2 regions of the Iodobacter arcticus genome follow, and region 2 is predicted to be linked to the other one. Evidence: predicted binding sites of a transcription regulator. Region 2 holds the regulator's gene; the other holds the start of a gene.
What was found. The regulator FNR, encoded in region 2, switches genes on or off when oxygen is low (the NO sensors DNR and NnrR bind a similar motif). The targets are predictions, from matches to a motif close to TTGATNNNNATCAA.

Region 1 (3,421 bases), on a different contig from region 2:
TTAGCCAAATCCATCAGTTGATCGACACGCGCTAAGAGACCTGCTTCATTGCCTTTGAATTCGTAACCAATCCGCGCACAGTTAATAGTGACCACGCCCAGCGAGCCGGTTTGCTCAGCCGAGCCAAATAAGCCATTACCGCGCTTTAATAGCTCGCGCAGATCAAGCTGCAAGCGGCAGCACATCGAGCGCACCATATGCGGCTCTAGATCTGAATTTAAGAAATTCTGGAAATAGGGCAGACCATACTTAGCGGTCATTTCAAACAAAAGATCGGTATTGGGGTGATCCCAAGCAAAATCTTTGGTGATGTTGTAAGTAGGAATCGGGAAAGTAAATACACGGCCCAGCGCATCGCCTTCCATCATCACTTCGATATAAGCGCGATTAATCATGTTCATTTCGGTTTGCAGATCACCGTAGCTAAATGGCATTTCCTTGCCACCCACATAGGGAATTTGTTCACGCAAGTCTTCTGGGCAAATCCAATCGAAAGTCAGATTAGTAAACGGCGTTTGCGTACCCCAGCGACTAGGCACATTCAGATTGTAAATCAGCTCTTGAATATATTGCTTTACCTGCCTGTATTGCAGATTATCCGCACGAATAAACGCTGCCATATAGGTATCAAATGAGCTAAATGCCTGAGCGCCCGCCCATTCATTTTGCAAAGTACCTAAAAAGTTAACAATCTGGCCAATGGCGGCTGAGAAATGCTTAGGCGGTTTGGCTTCGACCTTGCCCGGCACGCCATTAAAGCCTTCTTGCAATAGGCGGCGTAAAGACCAACCCGCGCAATAGCCAGACAGCATATCTAAATCATGAATATGCATGGCACCTGAGCGATGCGCCTCGCCAATTTCTAACGGATAAACATGGCTTAGCCAGTAATTGGCAATCATTTTGCCGCTGGTATTTAAAATCAGCCCGCCTAAGCTCCAGCCCTGATTAGCATTGGCATTCACCCGCCAATCTGATTGATCCAGATATTCATTAATCGACGATTCAACATCCACCACCGTGCGCACATCCGAGCGCAAACGCGCATGCTGGCTGCGGTAAACAATATAGGCGCGGGCGGTTTTTAAATAATGATATTGCAGCAGCGCTTCTTCAGCCTGATCCTGAATCTGCTCGATGGTGGGGGTGAGATCACCCTGCAAGCGGCTACTGATCAGCGTGCTTAAGCGGATTGCTTCTGCCTCATCAAACTCACCCGTTACGCGGCTAGCATTCAGCAGAGCAAGGCGAATTTTATCGATATCAAAAGGCACGATGCGGCCATCGCGTTTCAGCACATATTGCGGGTATATGGTCATTTTTCCCCACCTGGATCAAGGTAGAATATTTTCACAGACCACAATATATGGTGTTTTATATAAGCATGCTCAACTAGATATAGGGTATTTGACGTTAATCAAATACTTTCAGAATAGATTTGCAGAGCGAGCAGAATACCCGCTCTGGATAGGAATTTACTAAGCTACAAAATTATTCAGCGGGTCTTGATAGAGAGCTAAACCTTGAACCACAGAGGAAAACGAGGCCACAGAGAGCCACAGAGAAAACCATCAAATCTTTCGCATTTCTCCGTGAAACTCCGTGTTCTCTGTGGCCTCCGTGGTTCAAGATTTGGGTTTCTATTGCGTCACATCGGTTAGTAATCAGGCTGGCCGTGCGCGGTCAAAATATAATCGTTTTTCGCCAAATCCATCAGCTCGCCCACATAGGGTTGCAATAGGGCAATACGGGCGGCGTCTAGCATATAAGAGAGCTTCATTTCAGGATCAGGCTGATCTTGCTCATGACGAAATAAGCTAAATAGAAACTCAACGCTGATGGTTTCGGCTATGGCTAAATGCCCGATAAAACCGCCATCCATGCCTTTTTCCCAAACTTCAATATTGCGGATAATTTTCATAAACCGTTCCATAAACACAAACAATCAATAGGGTGGATATTACCCACGAAATAAATGGTTTTCTCCATGTAACTCCGTACTCTCTGAGACCAAAGTGGGTCAATATTTGGGTTTTGTACATAGCCATCCGTGTGGGCACGGTTGCAAGCATTTAATTACCGTAGGGCGGGTGAAACCCGCGTATTTATTCAATATTGCTCGCGGGTTGCACCCGCCCTACAGAGCGAGAGCAAGCATACAAAATAACAACCCTGTTTCGGTTATTTCTATTCCTGCACCCAAGCAATCCCCGGTCATTCCACCCAATTTATGCATCAGCCATTTGGCATAAGCCAAAATCAGTAGCGGAGCCGTCATTAATGCGGGAGCTATAAAATAGGATGCCAGCAAAAGTGTGGCCAAAAGAATATACAACGAGTAGCTGGTTTTTTGCCAAGCAAATTGCTCTGCCATGCCGGGCGCTAAGGCCGGTAGGCGGCTCCAATACAAAACACCAAAGCGCGCCCATGAAGGGATCAGCAAAAGCGCTAGCCATTCTTGCTGCCTAGCCAGCAGCATTAAGAGCACCAGCTTAGCGGCAGATTGGCAAATCAGCGCCAACACGCCAAAGCTGCCCAGATGCGGGTCTTTCAGCACAGCCAAAAATCGTTCTGGGTCACGATGCGCAGCGCCTAAGCCATCCGACATATCGGCAAGACCATCTAAATGCAAGCCACCGGTAATCCATGTCCAAAGCAAAAAACCCGCCAAAGCCGCCAGCCAAGGATCTACTTTGGTAGCAAGAAACACCACCGCGCTTAAAAACGCACCAATCAATAGCCCAACCACAGGAAACCACGACGCGGCAGCGGCGAGTAAAGTCGGCTCAAACTGACGAATCTGCGGCGTTGGCAGCCGAGTTAAAAACTGCACCGCCAGCACAGGCTCGCGCCAATCAAATTTCATTCTTTATTCCTATTTCGTAATGATTCAGGTGCGCTAAAAACAAAGCAGATACCCACAAAAAACACATAAGACACGAAAAAACGGATCATTTCTCTTGGTTTTCTCCGTGAAATTCCGTGTTTTCCGTGGTTCAAGATTTGGGTTTTGTTCGCACACCTATCCCAATAGCTCACACACCCAACAAAACTTCATTATCAATCCCCTGCAAAATAGGCGGATATTCATCATCCCAATAAAGGGTAATCATCCCCGCGTGCGCCAGCCAAAATTGATTGTGCCTTGCGGCAGGTAGACCCAGCCACTCTAGCAATAGCGCTTTAGCCACGCCGCCGTGGGTAATCAATACCCGATGTTTCCCCTGGCCAGCTTGCAACCATAAGCGGAAAGCGACATTCACCCGTGCAGAAAAACCCGCCCAGCTTTCAATGCCAACAGCTGTATTTGTCTCAGGATTGTGTGACCAAAGTGCCCATACAGCCTGCTGCTGTTCGCTCCATTGGGACTTGGCTAAACCATCCAACTCACCAAAGCTCATTTCGCGCAAATTGCGATCGA
Region 2 (3,421 bases):
AATGGTAATGCCAGCGTGGGCCCTTTGGGAGCTGCAAACTAAAGGCGGCAACGACACCACCGCACATTCCAACACAATGCCCGCCCCCTAATAAACCGGCTAAAAACAAAGCAAGAAAATCTAATTCCAGCATTAGTTTATATCAACTTAGAATAGCTCCCTGCGCGAGGGGCATGACGCAAATAGCGATCAAAAACCATGGCAATCGAGCGGATCAAAAAACGCCCCTTAGGACTAACAATGATTGAATCGTCTCTCACCTCAAGCAAACCCTGAGCTTGAAGCGGCATAAGCAAAGCAAGCTCTTCAGAGAAATAGCTTTTAAAATCAATCAAATAAGCCAATTCTACAGGCTGAAAACTCAATTCAAACTGGCACATTAAAGATTGAATCACCGAGCCACGCAAAAAATCATCGTGTGTGATCATCAAGCCACGCTCTATCGGCAAACGATCTTTATCTAAGGCCAGATAATAAGCATCTAAATCTTTTACATTCTGGGCAAAACAATTGGCCACTTTGCCGATTGCTGACACACCAAAAGCCATCAGATCGCAATCGGCATGCGTTGAATAACCCTGGAAATTCCGATGCAACTGCCCTCTTCTTTGAGCAATTGCCAGCGGATCATCAGGTAAAGCAAAATGATCCATGCCGATATAGATATAACCCGCGGCAAGAAGCTGATTCACACTGCTTTGCAAGATGTCGAGTTTACCCTCTGTTGAGGGTAGCTGCCCAGCATCAATGCGTCTTTGCGGCATAAAACGCTCGGGCAAATGGGCATAGCTATACAGGGCCAGCCGATCTGGGCGCAAAGTGAGGACACGCTCAATCGTCTGGTACATCCGGGCCTGAGTTTGATGCGGCAAGCCGTAAATCAGATCAATACTCACGGACTTAAAGCCATTGGCACGTGCGGCATCAATCACCGCTCTGGTTTCTTCCTCGGTTTGAATCCGGTTCACCGCTTTTTGCACCTGCGGATCAAAATCCTGCACGCCCACGCTCATGCGGTTAAAGCCAATTTGCCCTAACAATGCCACAGTCGCCGCACTGACTTTGCGAGGATCGATTTCAATTGAAAACTCGCCATCAGGCTTTAAATCGAAATAATGACGAATACCGTCCATTAATCGCGTTAATTGTGCATCGCTCAGAAAAGTGGGTGTGCCGCCGCCAAAATGCAACTGAGAAATCTTGCCACGCTTAGTTAATAATGCGGCCTGTATTTTTACTTCTTTAAGTAGATAATCGAGGTATTGATCCGCTTTACCCTGATCTTTTGTAATGACTTTATTACAGGCGCAGTAATAACAAATGGTATTGCAAAAGGGCAAGTGAAAATACAATGACAGCGGTTTTATTCCAATACCGGGCTGTTGCTGGCGCACACTTTGCTCATAGCGATCTGCATCCATTACAGCAAATCGATCCGCAGTGGGGTAGGATGTATACCTTGGCCCTTTCCCGCTGTGTTGGCTTATCAAGTTTCGATCAAAATCAAGTGGCTGTAAGACCGTAACATTATTTTGAAGCATGCTGTTTTATCCTTATTTATCATATGAGTGCAGCTTGCCTAGATTCATTTTTTATAACCTTGATCGATATCAATATCTGCACCGGAAATAACTTGCAGTGATGGATATCTTAAAACACTGAATTGAAACGCCCAATGACACCGACATCTCATATTCCAGTACGTGACCTTAGCCTCAAGCACCTGCGCCAAAGCTGCATTAATTGCAGTTTGCGTGAGCTTTGCTTGCCGATTGGTCTTTCCGCTGATGAAATGCGCGAGCTTGATCACTTAATTACCCAAGCCAAGCCGATTAAGCGCGGTGAAGCGCTCTACCGTGCAGGAGAGCCATTTCGCTCCCTGTTTGCGATTCGCTTAGGTTTTTTTAAAGCCAGCGTAATTTCTGAAGATGGTCGCGAGCAAGTCACCGGCTTTCATATGACCGGTGAGCTCATGGGCATGGATGCGGTTAGCTCTGATCTGCATACCTGTGATGCCATTGCCTTAGAAGACAGCGAAGTCTGCGAGCTGCCTTTTACTGATATGGAAGAACTCAGCCGCCGCATCCCGATCTTGCAACATCATCTTTATAAAATGATGAGCCGCGAAATTGTGCGCGATCATGGCGTGATGCTTTTATTGGGAAATATGAAAGCAGAAGAACGTATTGCGGCTTTCTTGCTAAATTTATCTCAACGCTTTGCCATTCGGGGATATTCTGCCAGCAGCTTTCATTTACGCATGACGCGTGAAGAAATCGGCAGCTATTTAGGCCTTAAGCTTGAAACCGTGAGCCGCTCATTATCAAAATTCCAAGAGAACGGCTTAATTAAAGTGCAAAACCGCTTGATTGAAATTCTCAATCCTGAGGCACTCAAACAATTGATTAACAACTGCCAACAATAAGCCACTATGACTCTATTCAATGGCCCTGTTTTATTTCTTGCCCCAGCGGCCATTCTAGAGTCATTGCAATCTCGGCTTAAACCCTTGCAAATGGCACAGCTCATGCTGCTGCCGCTTGATATGCAATCGCAAATCCCCTCTTTACCCCACAATGGCCTGCTTATTTCTGCAGGCCATGCTGATTTAGCAGGCTATTTGCAAAGCGCTCAATGGGCGCAGGCACAAGGCTGGCATCATATTGATCTGGCCCTGATTGGCGAGCCTCAGTGCGCCGCACAATTAGGCTGGATGATGGCCGCCAGCGGCGACGACACAGCCCTACAGCTTGCCGCCCCTCTGCTCGATGCCTTAGCCCCGGCAGGTCGCAACAGCTGGCTGCATGCCGGCGGCAAAGGCGCAGCCAGCTTTTTGGCGCTGCTACAGCACATCATGATGCAGCCCCTTATTGAAAGCTGGAAAGTCATCTTTCCAAATGGCAAGCCATCACCCAAAGCTGATTTAAGTAAGCTAGCCGAGCTGCAAACCGCACAATGGCAAGCCATCGCCCCGCTTTGCCAGCAATATTTAGCTTTGGCAGAAAATAGATCTTTTCAAGCACTGCACACACAGCTCAGCGCCTTCAGTTTGCCAGAGCATCAAGAGCCAGCAGCTGCGCTAGCGCAATTTTTAATGCAGTTTTTTCGCCGTGCAAACACGCCCGCATCTCATCATCAGCCAAACAGTTGATCTATCAAACAATAAAAAACAGCCCCAACTGGGGCTGTTCGCTTATAAAACCAATCAACTAGCGCGTATTACTTCCCGCCCAAAGCCTTAAACGCTTGTGCCGATGCAGCTAAACGAGCACGACGCGTTTCGATCAGGCCCTGGCTGGCCGCGTAAAACTCACGCTGCGCATCCAGCACATCCAAATAGCCCGACAAGCCTGATGCATAGCGTGCTTCTGCAAGTTTCAGGCGCTGCTCCTGCCGATCAGCAAGGCGTTGCTGGGCTGTT

Region 1: a site for FNR is predicted at 1,408-1,421, ahead of ACFQNF_RS03200 (ribonucleoside triphosphate reductase). Genes of this name have one in related genera too.

What each region holds. Positions count from the first base shown of each region.
Region 1 covers NZ_JBHTBQ010000006.1:81,126-84,546, reverse strand. Annotated here, with positions in the region: gene ACFQNF_RS03200 (ribonucleoside triphosphate reductase) at 1-1,319, opposite strand, end outside; gene ACFQNF_RS03195 (hypothetical protein) at 1,658-1,921, opposite strand; gene cobS (adenosylcobinamide-GDP ribazoletransferase) at 2,138-2,866, opposite strand; gene ACFQNF_RS03185 (histidine phosphatase family protein) at 3,036-3,421, opposite strand, start outside.
Region 2 covers NZ_JBHTBQ010000044.1:190,471-193,891, forward strand. Annotated here, with positions in the region: gene ACFQNF_RS18400 (sulfite exporter TauE/SafE family protein) at 1-133, opposite strand, end outside; gene hemN (oxygen-independent coproporphyrinogen III oxidase) at 138-1,541, opposite strand; gene fnr (fumarate/nitrate reduction transcriptional regulator Fnr) at 1,676-2,425, shown strand; gene ACFQNF_RS18415 (hypothetical protein) at 2,432-3,151, shown strand; gene ACFQNF_RS18420 (efflux transporter outer membrane subunit) at 3,220-3,421, opposite strand, start outside.